DNA from 2 places in the Hymenobacter baengnokdamensis genome. Region 1 is predicted to be linked to the other one. Evidence: riboswitches for the same ligand, from Rfam matches in the RefSeq annotation. Region 1 holds a riboswitch; the other holds the start of a gene.
The links. Region 1 has a riboswitch for S-adenosylmethionine ahead of metH (methionine synthase). Riboswitches for the same ligand answer to the same signal wherever they lie in the genome.
Positions count from the first base shown of each region.

Region 2: another riboswitch for S-adenosylmethionine. It lies ahead of F6X24_RS10355 (homoserine dehydrogenase); the one in region 1 lies ahead of metH (methionine synthase).

Region 1 is NZ_CP044285.1:1,318,231-1,325,814, reverse strand. Features, by position in the region: gene F6X24_RS05635 (tetratricopeptide repeat protein) at 1-693, shown strand, start outside; gene metF (methylenetetrahydrofolate reductase [NAD(P)H]) at 770-1,747, opposite strand; gene metH (methionine synthase) at 1,829-5,593, opposite strand; SAM riboswitch class I at 5,670-5,778, opposite strand; gene F6X24_RS05620 (SGNH/GDSL hydrolase family protein) at 6,137-7,552, opposite strand; gene F6X24_RS05615 (OmpP1/FadL family transporter) at 7,572-7,584, opposite strand, start outside.
Region 2 is NZ_CP044285.1:2,428,139-2,435,722, forward strand. Features, by position in the region: gene F6X24_RS10340 (xanthine dehydrogenase family protein molybdopterin-binding subunit) at 1-2,237, opposite strand, end outside; gene F6X24_RS10345 (FAD binding domain-containing protein) at 2,234-3,259, opposite strand; gene F6X24_RS10350 ((2Fe-2S)-binding protein) at 3,273-3,860, opposite strand; SAM riboswitch class I at 4,152-4,270, shown strand; gene F6X24_RS10355 (homoserine dehydrogenase) at 4,413-5,630, shown strand; gene F6X24_RS10360 (T9SS type A sorting domain-containing protein) at 5,903-7,584, opposite strand, start outside.

The DNA of each region.
Region 1 (7,584 bases):
CTCCTCTTGTTATTAGCGGCGCTCGGGCTGCCGGCCCACGCCCAAAAAGGCAGCAAAAACACCCCGCCACCGGCGGGACCGCAGCGCTTGCAGCCGCTTTTTGGGGGCCTCACGCTGGCCCAGGCGCAGCAGCTGGTGGGGCCCGCCGTGCTGGCCGATGTAGACCGCAGCTTTCCCTCGCGGCCCGAAGCCAGCAAGTTTTTCAGCCAGAAGGGCTATGAATATCTACAGGAAAACCAGCCCGATACAGCAGTAGTGCGCTTTAACCTGGCCTGGGTGCTCGACCCCAAAAACCCCGAGCCTTACCGGGGCCTGGCCGTGGTGCTGAGCCAGCGGCCCAATACCCCTACCGAAGCCATTCAGGCCCTGGTGCTGCAAGGCCTGGCCGTAGCGCCCACCAACCCGCTGCTGCTCACCGATGCCGCCAATACCGCGCTGGGCCGCTACGAGCAAACCAAGAAGAAGAAGGAGCTGACCCAGGCCAGCGACTACGCCCAGCGGGCCCTGCTGGCCGACTCTTCCAATGCCAACGCCTGGCAAACGCAGGCGCGCGTGCGCTACTACCAGGAAAACTACGCCGGGGCCTGGAAAGCCCTCCATAAAGGGCAGAATCTCAGCCTATCCAGCCTCGATTTTCAGTTCCTGACCGAGCTCATGGCCAAGCAGCCCGACCCGGAAGGGAAGTTTAAGTAATGGTCAATGGTTAATGTTGTTCTGTAATCCCTAGGTCCAGCACAACACTAACCATTGACCATTAAGTCATTAATCATTAAAACAGTCCGGCTGCTACGCGGCGAATAGACTCCGCTTTGCCCATTGAGTAGTAGTGCAGGCAGGGTACGCCGTGGGCCATCAGCTCGCGGCTCTGGTTGAGGCACCACTCGATGCCGACCTCGCGGGCGGCGGCGTTGTCTTTGGCCTGGTGAATGGCCTCGGCCAGCGCCTCCGGAATGCTGAGGAAGAACGCGCGCGGCAAGCCAATAAGCTGGCTTTTAGTGGTTAACGGCTTGAGGCCCGGAATGATGGGTACCGTAATGCCCGCCGTCCGGCAGCGCTTCTCAAACTTGAAGAATTCCTCGTTGTCGAAAAACATCTGGGTCACGATATAGTCGGCGCCCCGGTCTATTTTTTCCTTCAGGAAACGAATGTCCGAACCCATATTGGGCGCCTCGAAATGCTTTTCCGGGTAGCCGGCCGTGCCAATGCAGAAATCGGTGCACAGAATCGGCTCCGCGCCTTCGGGCTGGTACTGCTCGTCGTGGTCGTGGTAGCGGCCGTGGTTGAGGGCCGCAATCTGGCTGATGAGGTCGCAGGCGTAGGTGTGGCCATCGGGGTGCGGCTGAAAGTGGCCTTCGCTCTTAATTGGGTCGCCGCGCAGGGCCAGCACGTTATCAATGCCCAGAAAGTGCAGGTCAATCAGCGCGTTCTCGGTTTCTTCCTTGGCAAAGCCGCCGCAGATAAGGTGCGGCACGGTATCTACATCAAAGCGGTTTTTGATGGCCGCGCAGATGCCCACCGTGCCCGGCCGCTTGCGCACGGCCTTGCGCTGCAACAACCCGCCCGGCCGCTCGCGCAGCACAAACTCCTCGCGGTGGTACGTGACGTCAATAAATGGCGGCTTAAACTCCATCAGCGGCTCGATATTCGCAAACAGGCTGTGGATATTTTCGCCCTTGCGCGGGGGCAGCACCTCAAAGGAAAACAGGGTTTTGCCGTTGGCACGGCGCAGGTGTTCAGTTACTTTCATACACGTAGCGCGGACTCTGCGAGTCCGCGCGTAATAACGTTCGGGTGATGACACGCGCGGACTCGCCGAGTCCGCGCTACATTAGGCCGGGTCGTAGTTCAGGTTCGGCATCAGCCAGCGCTCCAGCTCGGGCAGCGGCATTTTTTTCCGTTCGGCTATATCGGCCACCTGGTCGCGCCCGATTTTGCCGAGGCCAAAATACCGGGCGGCCGGGTGAGCGTAGTACAGGCCGCTCACGGCCGCCGTGGGGTACATGGCCAGGTTTTCGGTGAGCGTAATACCCGTCTGCTTCTCAGCGTCGAGCAAGCGGAAAAGCGTAATTTTCTCGGTATGGTCGGGGCAGCCGGGATAGCCGGGCGCCGGCCGGATGCCCCGGTACTCCTCCTTAATCAGCGCCTCGCCGCTCAGGTTCTCATTGGGCGAATACCCCCAGAACTCTTCCCGCACGCGCTGATGCAGGCGCTCGGCAAAGGCTTCGGCCAGGCGGTCGGCCAGGGCCTTTATCATGATGCTGGAGTAGTCGTCGTGGTCGGCCTCGTACTGCTCAATCAGCTTCTCGATGCCCAGGCCGGCCGTTACGGCAAAGCCGCCGAGGTAGTCGGCCCGGCCGGTTTCTTTCGGGGCTAAATAATCAGAAAATGCTATATTATGCACGCCGGGCGCCTTTTCGCCCTGCTGGCGCAGGGTAAAGAACTCGTCGCGCACCTGCTGGCGGGTATCGTCCTCGTACACCTCGATGGTATCGTAATCGACGGTGTTGGCGGGCCAGAAGCCCAGCACGGCGCGGGCCGTGAGGCTCTTGTTGGCAATGACTTCGGCCAGCATCTTCTGGGCATCGTCGAAGAGGCGGCGGGCGGCCTCGCCCAGGTTCTCATCGTCCAGAATGCGCGGGTAGCGGCCCTTCAGCTCCCAGGTATGGAAGAAGGGCGTCCAGTCGATGTAGCGGGCCAGCTCGTCGAGCGGGTAGTTATCCAGCACCTGCGTACCCAGGAAGCTGGGCCGGGTGATGGGCGCCGTTTCCCAGTCGGCCCGGAAGCCGTTTTGGCGGGCGGCTTCGATGCTGAGGTAGCTTTTCTCGCGCTGGCGGCTGGCGTGGTCTTCGCGCAGAGCCTGGTACTCGTCGCGGATGGTCTGGGTATAGGCCGCTTTGCCCGAGCCGAGCAGGCTGGCCGCCACACCTACTGAGCGCGAGGCATCGTTTACGTAAACCGCTGAGCCCGAGTAAGCGGGCGCAATCTTCACGGCCGTGTGCAGGCGCGAGGTCGTGGCCCCGCCGATGAGCAGCGGCACTTGCAGCCGGCGCTTTTCCATCTCGCGGGCCACGTACACCATCTCATCGAGCGAGGGCGTGATGAGGCCGCTCAGGCCGATAATGTCGGCCCCCTGCTTCTGGGCTTCGTCCAGAATGCGCTCCAGCGGCACCATCACGCCCAGGTCCACGATGTCGAAGTTGTTGCAGGCCAGCACCACGCCCACGATGTTCTTACCGATGTCATGCACGTCGCCTTTCACGGTGGCCAGCAGGATTTTACCGGCCGTCTGGCGCTCCTGGCCGCGCTTGTCGGCCAGCAGGTAGGGCTCGAGGTAGGCCACGGCTTTTTTCATCACGCGGGCCGATTTCACCACCTGCGGCAAAAACATCTTGCCGGCTCCGAACAGGTCGCCGACCACGTTCATGCCGGCCATCAGCGGGCCCTCAATCACATCGAGCGGGCGGGCCAGCTGCTGGCGCACCTCCTCGGTGTCCTGGTCGATAAACTCGGTGATGCCGCGCACCAGGGCGTGCTGCAGGCGCTCGGCCACGGGCAGGCTGCGCCAAGCATCGGCCACCACTTCTACTTTGCCTTTCTGCTTCACCGTTTCGGCAAAGTCCACGAGGCGCTCGGTGGCATCGGGCCGACGGTTGAGCAGCACGTCTTCGCACAGCTCCAGCAAGTCTTTCGGAATCTCGTCGTACACCGCCAGCTGGCCGGCGTTCACGATGCCCATATCGAGCCCCGCCCGGATGGCGTGGTAGAGGAAGGCCGCGTGCATGGCCTCGCGCACCACGTCGTTGCCGCGGTACGAGAAGGAGATATTACTCACACCGCCGCTGGTGCGCACGCCGGGCAGGTTCGCCTTTATCCACTTCACCGCCGCGATAAAGTCGAGCGCGTAGTTGCGGTGCTCTTCCAGGCCCGTGCCCACGGTCAGGATGTTCGGGTCGAAGATGATATCCCCGGCCGGGAAGCCTACTTCCTGGGTCAGAATATCATACGAGCGCTGGCAGATTTCAATGCGCCGCTCGTAGCTGTCGGCCTGGCCGTTTTCGTCGAAGGCCATCACCACCACGGCCGCGCCGTACTGGCGCACCAGCCGGGCGTGGTGCCGAAAGCGCTCCTCGCCCTCTTTCAAAGATATGGAATTTACTATACTCTTGCCCTGCACGCACTTCAGCCCGGCCTCAATCACGCTCCACTTCGAGGAGTCAATCATGATGGGCAGGCGGGCAATGTCGGGCTCCGAGGCGATGAGGTGCAGGAAGGTCGTCATCACGGCCTCCGAGTCGAGCATGCCCTCGTCCATGTTGATGTCGAGCACCTGCGCACCGTTTTCTACCTGGTCGCGGGCCACGGCCAGCGCCGCCTCGTAGTCGCCCGCCCGAATGAGCCGCGCAAACGCCCGCGAGCCCGTCACGTTGCAGCGCTCGCCGATGTTGACAAACAGGCTCTCGGGCGTGATGTTGAAGGGTTCGAGGCCGGCGAGGCTAAGCGACGTATGCGGATTGAGCGTCGCCCCATCCACGAGGCCATCCACCGACACTTCAACACTTTCGGAGGCCACCGTCCGCGCCGGGTACTTAGCGGCCAGCTTTTTCAGCTCGGCAATGTGCTGGGGCGTGGTGCCGCAGCAGCCGCCCACCACGTTGAGCAGGCCTTCCCTGAGGTAGTCCTCGACCAGCGCCGCAAATTCCTGGGCGCTCTCGTCGTAGCCGCCGAAGGCATTGGGCAGGCCCGCGTTGGGGTAGGCCGACACGGGCACGTCGGCCAGGCGGGCCAGCTCGCGCACGTACCCCTTCAGCTGGTCGGCGCCAAGCGCACAGTTGAGGCCCACGCTCAGCAAAGGCAAGTGCTTGATGCTGTGCCAAAAAGCCTCCACCGTTTGGCCGCTCAGGGTGCGGCCCGAGGCATCGGTGATGGTGCCCGAAATCATAACCGGCACCACCCGGCCGCCCTCGTTGAAAAACTGCTGCACCGCGAAGAGCGCGGCCTTGGCGTTGAGCGTATCGAAGATGGTTTCGATGAGCAGCGCATCGACGCCGCCTTCCACAAGGCCGCGCGCCTGCTCCAGGTAGGCGGTAGCCAGCTCGTCAAACGTCACGGCCCGGAAGCCGGGGCGATTCACATCGGGCGAGAGCGAGGCGGTGCGGTTGGTAGGGCCGATGGCGCCGGCCACGAAGCGCGGCTGCCCCGGTGTGCGGGCCGTAAACTCGTCGGCCACCTCGCGGGCCAGGCGCGCCGACTCGTAGTTCAGCTCATATACTATGTGCTCCAGGCCGTAGTCGGCCTGCGCAATGGTAGTGCCCGAGAAGGTGTTGGTTTCGACCATATCGGCCCCGGCCTCAAAATATTCGGCATGAATGGCCCGGATAATGTCGGGCCGCGTCAGGCTCAGCAGGTCGTTGTTGCCGCGCAGCGGGCGCGGATGGTCGGCAAAGCGGGCACCCCGAAAGTCTTCTTCTTCGAGCGGGTAGCGCTGAATCATGGTGCCCATGGCACCATCCAGCACGAGCAGGCGCTGGCGCATAAGCGCAGGCAGCGGAGAAACAGCGGTAGAGTCTGGGGCAACAGCGGCAGCGGCGGACATATTCTTTCTGAAAGCAAAACAGGTGCAAGCAGCTCCTATCCAGAAAGAAAGCCGCGCCGGGCGGCGCAGGTTCCGGCTGATATCTTCTCCGGCCTAAGTGACTGGCCGAACAGGAGTTGGCACCTACTCGGGGTAGGTTGCCAAGACGTCATCGGGCCTGGTCCCTCGGTCTTTCTGGATAGCAGCGACTACGAAGATAAGCACGCGGCGCGAAATGCCGACTATCGTAGTCCAGCGCGGTTTCGGCCTCCGTGCATGGCCGGGCAGTAGCGCGGGCTTTCAGTCCGCGAGTACCCCAAGCCTCCCACAGCAAAGTAGGGCCCTGTAGAGACGCATCCTTGCGTCTCGGCGTTGAACGACCAGAGCTGCGCTTTCAACAACGCCCAGACGCTGCACCCGGCTATATATTGCTCCCTGATTTGCTTTAACTCGCGGACTAAAAGTCCGCGCTACCGGAAAGCTACCAAGCAGCTACCAACCCTAAAAAAAGCGCCTCCAGTTCGGGAGGCGCTTTTCAGTCAGCTTCAATACCGGAGCTACAACTTAGGGCAGCAGCACGCCCCGGTAAATGTTGGGGTCCAGGCTCGGGATAGTTGAGCCGTAGTAATTGTTAATTACCCGAATCCACTCGTTGGCCACTACGGCGTAGCCGCGGGGCGTGGGGTGCACCCCATCGAGGGAGAAAAGGTTGCCGGTCACGAAGGCAGCCGAGTTGTTTACGGCATTGGTCGTAATACCCCGCGTGGCAATACTGGTAAAGAACGTGCTCATATCTACAACCGGCACTTTAAAGCGCAGGGCAGTTTTAGCAATAATCGTGTTGAGCTGCGCCGTGCGCGCTACTACTGCGGCAGCTTCCGTAGCATCGAGCACATACTTGCTGGGCAGGGGGTTGGCCTGCGTAGCCGAATAACCCACGCCCACTGGGAAAGGGTTAGTGGTGCTGGGCGTACCAATAACGGACTGGGCCGGCAGCGTCAACAGGTCGGCCGAGGTAGCCTCACGCACGGTGCCGGTGCCCGTGGTGATGTACAGGCTGGCGCCCGCTGCATTGGGCAGGGCCGGGTTGGCCTTGATACCGGCAATTACTGTGGCAACCGGCACCGTGGTGAAATACGGAATATTCGTCACGTTCGGGATATTCGCCACCGCACCCTTCACCGTACCAGCTTTGGTAATGGTAGAGAGAATATCGCGGTAGCCCCGCCCGAAGCTGGTGGTATCGGTCATGTTGCTGAACGGGTTGGCCGGGTCTACCACGCCGCCATTGGTGGCGTAGGTAAGCACGTCGTTATTACCCAGCCAGCAGGTGAAAAAAGTCGGATTTTTCTGCCCGATGTACGTCACGTAGTCCTTGCTGCCCCGGTCGGCCGGCGGCAGCAGGCGCTGGTAAAAGTTATTGAGGGTGCCGTAGGCCTGAGCAGCCCCGGCTATCAGGGGCACCGTAGAGGCTTTGGCACTGGCGCTTAGCACCGAAATACCGGGCACTCCCAGGTTGTCGGGCTGGTTGCCGGTATAGGCTTCCAGCTCAGACGGGAAGGTAGGGTTAGCCCCCGTGTAAGCTACTTGCTCACCTAAGTAGCTATTGGCAGCCGACGGCACCACCGGAGCCAGCGCGCCATTTACCACTTGCAGCTTAATGTAGCCCGAGCCATCTTTTTTGGCGCTCGAAAAGGCGGGCTGCACGAAGTTGGCCGGGCCCTTGCCGGTAGTGCCAAACTGCTGAGCCAGCAAAGCCGGGTAAGAAACGGCCTGCACTTCGTTGTAGAGGCCACCGTCGCTGTAGCCCGAGGTGAGCGAGTTGCCGATTGCTACGTAGCTCGTGAAGTCGAGCGGGCCGGCCGAAGCAGCCGGGGCAGTTGCGTCCAGGTTAGACTGGCAGCCGGCCAGACCCAGGCCCAGGCCTAGTAGCGCCAGCGCCGGCCGGGCAGTTTTATGCAGAGGGAATAAAGTCGTCATGGGTAGGAAAATGACAGGATTAGAATTTCATG
Region 2 (7,584 bases), 1.1 Mb from region 1:
TCGCGCACGCGCTTACCGGTAGCGTGATACACAGCATTGGCTACGGCGGCGGCTACGCCGAGCATGCCGATTTCGCCCACGCCTTTCACGCCGAGCGGGTTGATGATGTCATCTTCCTCTTCGACGAAAACCACGTCGATGGTGTGGATATCGGCGTTGACCGGGATGTGGTACTCAGCCAGGTTGTGGTTCATGTAGCGGCCGTAGGTGTTGTCGATATGGGTTTCTTCCATCAGGGCCATGCTGATGCCCCAGACCGTGCCGCCCAGCACCTGGCTACGGGCGGTTTTGGGGTTGAGGATGCGGCCGGCGGCCACGGCGTTTACCACGCGGGTAACGTGCACGGTGCCGAGGTCTTCGTCCACTTTTACTTCCACAAACACCGCGTTGTGCGAGTGCATGGAGTATTTCAGCATGTTGAGGGGGTTGGGCTGCGCGCCCGACTCGGCCTCCACCTTGGCCTCGCTGCTGGCGGCTAGCACGTCCTGGATAGCCACCGATTTCTTGATGTCTTCGTTGGCGCGGATGTGGCCGTCGGCAAACTGCACGTCGTCAAAAGCCAAGCCTTTGAGCGGCGAGTTGTCCAGTTGTTGGGCCAGCTTGAGCAGCTTCTTGCCCAACTCCTGGCAGGTGGCCTGAATGGCCGAGCCCACCGAGGCGGCCGTCCAGGAGCCGCCCTGCACGGGGGAGAGCGGCAGCGTGGTATCGCCAAGCACCGAGGTCACGTTTTCGATGGGCAGGCCCAGGGTTTGGGCGGCTACCTGCGTCATGATGGTGTAGGTGCCGGTGCCGATGTCGTTGGAGGCGCTGCTCACCGTGAGGTGGCCGTCGGCGGTGAGGCTGGCCTTGGCGGCCGTTTTCTGCATGGAGGCATCCCAGCAGCCGGTGGCCATGCCGTAGCCCACGAGCAGGTCGCCGTCGCGCATCGAGCGGGGCTCGGGGCAGCGCTGGCTCCAGCCGAAGCGGGCGGCGCCTTCGCGGTAGCAGTCGCGCAGGCGCTTACTGCTGAAGGGCTTCTTCTCGGTGGGGTCGGTTTCAGTGTAGTTGAGCAGGCGGAATTCTAGTGGGTCAACACCGGCCGCATACGCCATCTCGTCCATCGCCGACTCAATGGCAAACGAGCCAGTGGCCGCGCCGGGCGCCCGCATGTCGACCGGCGAGAACACGTCGAGCCGCGCCAGCTCGTAGTCAAATTTCCAGTTGGGGCTCTCGTACAGGATGCCCGACCAGTTGACTACCGTCTCGGTAAAGTTTTCAAACTGCGAGGTTTCGGCCAGGGCCTTGTGCTCCAGCGATTGCAGGTGGCCGTAGTCGTCGGTGGCCAGCTTCACGGTTTGCAGCGTGTGGGGCCGGTGACCGAAGCTGAACATCTGCTGGCGCGTGAGCGACACGCGCACCGAGTGCTTGAGCTCCAGCGCCGCCAGCACCGCCAGAAACGCCTGGTACTGCGGCCGCAGGCCCGAGCCGAAGCCCCCGCCGGTGTACTTCGAAATTACCCGCGCCTCGTCCTTGCTTAGCCCGAAAATCTTGCAGATGTACTGTTGCACGTTCAGCGCGCCCTGCGTCTTATCGTAGATTTTCAGGTGCTTACCCTCGCCCAGCCACTCCACGGTAGTGGCGTACATCTCCATCGGGTTGTGGTGCTGGGTCAGGTGAATGTACTCACCCTCGTGCTGGTGCGGCGCTTTGTTGAACGCACCTTCGGCATCGCCCTTCGGCTTGGGCGGCGGCACAAAGCCATCCTTGCCTTTGGGTGCCGGAAAGCCTTGGGTGCGCTTCGTTTCGAGGTCGGTGTCGTGGGCTACGGCCTCATACTCAATGCGCAGCACCGAAGCCGCGTAGCGGGCCAACTCAAACGTCTCGGCCACTACCAGCGCCACCGGCTGCATATTAAAGAGGATTTCAGGCTCGTGCAGCGGCCGGAAGGGCGAGCCGCCGGGCGCCACATCGTCCTTATAGCTGCGGTCGAACCACGCCAGCGACGGCACATTCTCGTGCGAAAAAATCTGCTTCACGCCAGGGATAGCCAGCACGGGCGCGCTGTCAATTCTAGTGATTTTGCCCTTGGTAATGGGGCTGCTCACCACGTAGCCATACCATTGGTCGGGCACGTTGTACTCGGCAGCGTATTTGGCCGCGCCGGTCACTTTGGCCTTGCCCTCAAAGCGGCTGGTGGGCTTGCCAATATAGTCGGTACCCAGGCGCACAGTGGGCGGGGTGGCAATAGTCTGGCTCATGGGTTTGAATTCTGGAAAGCGTTGTCATTCTGCGAATAGTCCATTTCGGTGGCCTGCTTGAGCGCCCGCACGATGGCGCGCTTAGCCAGCTCGATTTTGAAGGTGTTGGAGCCGTAGCCTTTGGCCTCTTCTACTACCTTGGCGGCCACCTTGCGGAAGGTGTCGGCCGTGGCGGGCTGGCCTTTCAGCATGGCTTCGGCTTCCTTGTCGCGCCAGGGCTTGTGGGCCACGCCGCCCAGGGCTAGCCGGGCTTCTTTGATGGTATTACCATCCAGCTCCAGCGCCGCCGCCACGCTCACCAGCGCGAAAGCATAGCTGGCCCGGTCGCGCAGCTTGAGGTAGGTAAAGTTCTTGGCAAATCCCTGGGCCGGCAGGTCGATGCCGGTAATCAATTCGCCGGGCTTCAGGTTGTTATCCAGCTCGGGCGTATCGCCCGGCAGCCGGTGGAAATCCTCAAACTGGATGGTGCGCTCACCGTCCGGGCCGGCTACCCGCACCACGGCTTCGAGGGCGGCCAGGGCCACGCACATATCGCTGGGATGGGTAGCAATGCAGCTTTCGCTGGTGCCCAGAATGCCGCACACCCGGTTGTAGCCGCCAATAGCCGAGCAGCCGGTGCCGGGCTCGCGCTTGTTGCAGGGCGTGGCGAGGTCGTAGAAATAGTAGCACCGCGTGCGCTGCAACAGGTTGCCGCCATCGGTGGCCATGTTGCGCAGCTGCGGCGTGGCCCCGGCCAGAATGGCCTGGCTCAGCAGCGGGTAGCGGGCCTCTACCTCGGGGTGCCAGGCCGTTTCGGCGTTGGTGGCGAGGGCGCCCAGGCGCAGGCCACCTTCGGGGGTTTGTTCAATTTTGCCCAGCGGCAGTTTGTGCAAGCTGGTGAGGTGGGTGGGGCGGCTCACGTTTTCCTTCATCAGGTCGATGAGGTTGGTGCCGCCGCCCAGGTAGGCCGAGCTTTCGTGGCTGGCCTTATCGCGCACGGCTTCGGCAACGCCCGTGGCTTGGGTGAGGGTGAAACTATTCATAGCGCGTTGATTATTAGCTGACTGAGCTGGAGGTAGTTGGCTGAGCCGGAATCGTGACGAGGCGGCCGTTGTCCACCGTCACGCGGCCATCGTGCAGCACTTCCATCACCGCCGACAGGATATTTGGGTAAGCACCGCAGCGGCAGAGGTTGCCGCTCATCAGCTCGCGCACCTCGGCTTCAGTCTTGGCGCGGCCCTCATTTATAAGACCTTGGGCCGAGCAAATCTGGCCCGGCGTGCAGTAGCCGCACTGAAAGGCGTCGTGGTCGATAAACGCCTGTTGCAAGGGCGAGAGGTTTTCCTCGGTACCCAGCCCTTCAATAGTCTGAATGTCCGCGCCCTGATACACGGTGGCCAGGGCCAGGCACGAGTTAATACGCTTGCCTTCAACGAGAATGGTACAGGCGCCGCACTGGCCGTGGTCGCAGCCTTTCTTGGTGCCGGTGAGGTCCAGGTACTCGCGCAGGGCATCAAGCAGGGTGGTCCAAGGAGCAATTTTAATCGTGTGGTCCTGGCCGTTAACGTGCAGCGTCACGTCCTCGGCGGGCACCACGGCCGGCGGTATGCGGTCCAGCGGCTGTTGGGTGAAAGGTAAACTCATGTACTACTGAGACTAAATGAAACGAGCGATTTAAGCAGTTAAATAATACGGCTTAGCATGGGTTTGCGATGTTTTTAAAAAGTCTAAATAGGCTGGCTGCTATGAGGCTACTACCCTGGCAGGTAGCTTTATTACAAGTGAAAAGGCGAAAAAAAGAAGCTGATGCTTTTTATGAAAACCTGTTTTTTAAGCTGGTTTAGCAGGCTGAGGCTTACGGCTTCTTAGCTGGGCCGCCTACTTGCCCATGTCAGGGCTGCGCCTTTACCTTTGCGGCACGCTCCTTCACCGGAGCCCTTATCAAGAAAGGCGGAGGGACAGGCCCGACGATGCCTTAGCAACCAGTAGCGATACGAAGGTGCTAATTCCTGTTCCGAAACCCGGCCCCGGCCGGTTTCGGAAGCAGATAAGTTATAAGATGCCGGTTGCCGCCGTGGCGGTGCATGCTCTTCTGACTTGTCGGAAGGGCTTTTTTTGGCTCTTCCGGTGAGGAATATCTTGCGTTAGGGACGGGTGAGTAGGCGTGAATAATATTCACAAAATATTATATTAAACATGACCCGTACCGACCTCCACATTGGGCTTTTCGGCTTTGGCGTAGTGGGCCAGGGCCTGCACGCCGTGCTGGCCCGCACGCCCGGCCTGCGCGCCCGCATCGGCCGCATTGCCGTCAGGAGCCGCACCAAGCCGCGCCCGCTGCCCGCCGAGCTGTTCACCTTCGATAAAAACGACCTGCTGGGCGACCCGGCCCTGACGGTAATTGTGGAGCTGATAGACGACGCCGACGAAGCCTATCTGATTGTAAAAGAGGCGCTGCTGCGGGGTAAGGCCGTGGTCACGGCCAATAAGAAGATGCTGGCCGAGCACCTGCCCGAGCTCATTGCCATTCAGCAGCAAACCGGCACGCCCTTGCTCTACGAGGCGGCCGCCTGCGCCAGCCTGCCCGTTATCCGCAACCTGGAGGAATATTATGATACCGATTTGCTGGAATCGGTGGAAGGTATTATCAATGGCTCGACCAACTACATTCTCACGGCTATGCACCGCGACCGGCAGCCCTACGCCGAGGCGCTGGCCCGCGCTCAGGCGCTGGGCTTTGCTGAAAGCAACCCGGCCCTCGACGTAGAGGGGCTCGATGCCCGCAATAAGCTGGTGCTGCTGCTGGCTCACGCCTTTGGGCTGGTGGTGGCCCCTGCCGATTTGCTGGCCGTGGGTATTACGGCTATCAGTGAGCTGGCCACGGCCTATGCCCGCGAGCAGGGACTGATAATCAAGCTGGTAGCGGAGGCGCGGCGCCTGCCGGGCGGCAGACTGGCGGCGGGCGTGCTGCCCACGCTGGTGCGCCCCGGCCACGAGCTGGCGCAGGTGCACGACGAGTTCAACGGTCTCATAACCCAGAGCACATTTGCCGACCGGCAGTTTTTTCTGGGGCGGGGGGCGGGAGCTTTTCCTACCGCTTCGGCCGTGCTCAGCGACTTGTCGGCCCTTACCTATGGCTACCGCTATGGCTACAAGAAAATTCAGCAGAACGCCCACCTCGCCCTCGCGCCCGATGCGGCCGAAGTAGAGGTGCTGGTGACATTCGACGAGGCCAATGCGCCTGCCGAAGCCGACTTCTCGGCCGTGCACGAGCAGTTTCGGTCGGCGCAGCGCGGCAACTACCTAACAGGCACTATCGGCCTTGGGCAGCTGGCGCGGGCGGCGTGGCTGCGCCGGCCGGGCGTGAGCGTGGTGCGGCTGGCCGGGCCGCTGCGGGCTACTATGGCGCCATAGTAGCCCGGTTTAAAGCAGGTTGCAAGTCAGGGTACAGGTTGAGCGCGGCGGGCTGCCGGCTTTTAGCCGGCTGTCCGCTCGTTGGCTGAACAAGCGGTGTGAACGATGAGCGAACAGCCGGCCAAAAGCTGGCAGCCCACTCATACGTTAACCTGAAAGATGCGTTAAACAACTCGAATGAGACTGCCCAGCTTGCGAAGGTGCTAAAAAAGAGGGTTCGCCGGCTGGCTAAGCAGCGGCGAACCCTCCGGTAAGCGTTGAGCCTTGGGTTGCTATTCGGTCTTCACAAACTTCACCGACAGGCGCTGAGCGCCCGGCGCGGCCTGGTACACGAGCAGGTAGTTGCCGGTCGCCAGCTGGCGCACGTCGAGCTGCGTCTGGCTGGTGCCGGGCTGGGCCACTACTGTGCCAACCAGCCGGCCTTCAAAGCTATAGATAGTGAAGCTGCCCGCCGCGCCGGACTGGGCCGGGTGCGTTACCGTGATAGACTGCCCGGCCTGCGCAGGGTTGGGGTACACCTGGAGCAGGTCGCTGGCGCTGGCTTTGTGCGTGCTTAGCACCGTGGCGGCTACCAGGCCATTGAGGTAGTTTTCGAGGTTGGTATAGCCGTTGGCCGCGATAAATGCGCGGTCGGCCGGGTCGTTGGGGTTCAGGCTGTTGGCGGTTTCGTAGGCGTCGGGCATACCATCGTGGTCGGTATCGACGGGGGCCGGGGTATTGCAGTTGAGAATATCCCAGGCGCCTTTCGAGTTGGCGTAGGCTGTGCCGTGCGGGTAGCCGCCCTGCACGTCGATGATACGACCCGTGCGGTCCTTTACTTCCTGAATAATGCGGGTATCCACCGGGTCGCGGGTGGGCAGCGTGCAGCCCGCGCCCGCCAATACCGACGCATAGGCGGCAGCCGCCGTTTGAGTTGGCAGCGCATAGCTCTCAATAGCAAACGGCACCAGCACCTTCGACTGCACAGTATCGGCCATGGTGCCGCCGCTCATGGCTGCGCCATACCAGTTGTGGCTGGTTACGAAAGCCGAGTTATCGACGTAGTTGCCGCTCAGATAATACTTGCCGTAGGGGAGTATCGGGCTGCTGGTTTGCTTATAAGGATTGATAATCATCGAGCGCACCGACACGCCCGAGCTACTGCCGGGGTTGGTATTGGGGCCGTATTTATAATAGTTATTCACTATATTATAATTGCCGCCTTCCCCGCCGTTGGTGGTGTAGCTGCCCCAGTCGTAAATCACGTTGTTGACAAACTCCGCATTTTCCTGGCCTGCCGTGTAGGGCGACAGGTTGCGCGAGCCGTCGAAACGGGGGTTGCGGCCCTGCATGTGCGCCAGCAGGTTGTGGTGAAAGGAGGCGTGCCGCCCACCCCAGATGCCGCCGTAGCCGTGGTGCTCAAAATCCGTGTCGCCGGTTTCGAAGTGGTATGAGTAGTTCAGCCCCTCGCTGATGAGGTTCCATTGCAGCGTAGTATTGTCGCCCTTGTAGCAGGTAAACGACTCATCATCGCCCCAGCTAAAGGTGCAGTGGTCTACCACCAGGCCGGTAGTGCCCGAGATGGCATCGAAGGCATCTTCGTCGCCGCTGCCATTGACCATGCCCAGGTTCTGGTACTGGTCGCCGAGGCGGAAGCGCATAAAGCGCACAATCACGTTGTTGCCCTTTACATTGCTTTGCTTATCGGCTACGCAGATACCATCGCCGGGGGCAGTTTGGCCGGCCAGCGTCGTATTGGCCGGAATGCTCAGCTGCGAAACCAGGTGAATGGTGCCGCACACCCGGAACACCACCGTGCGGCTCGGATACGTGCCCGACAAAGCCTGCCGCAGGCTGCCTGCCCCCGAGTCATTGAGGTTGGTTACCTCCAGCACCGTCGTTGGCACTGCCGTGCTGCCTCGCCCGCCAGTAGTATACTTGCCGGCCCCTTCGGCCCCCGGAAACGCGGGTAGCT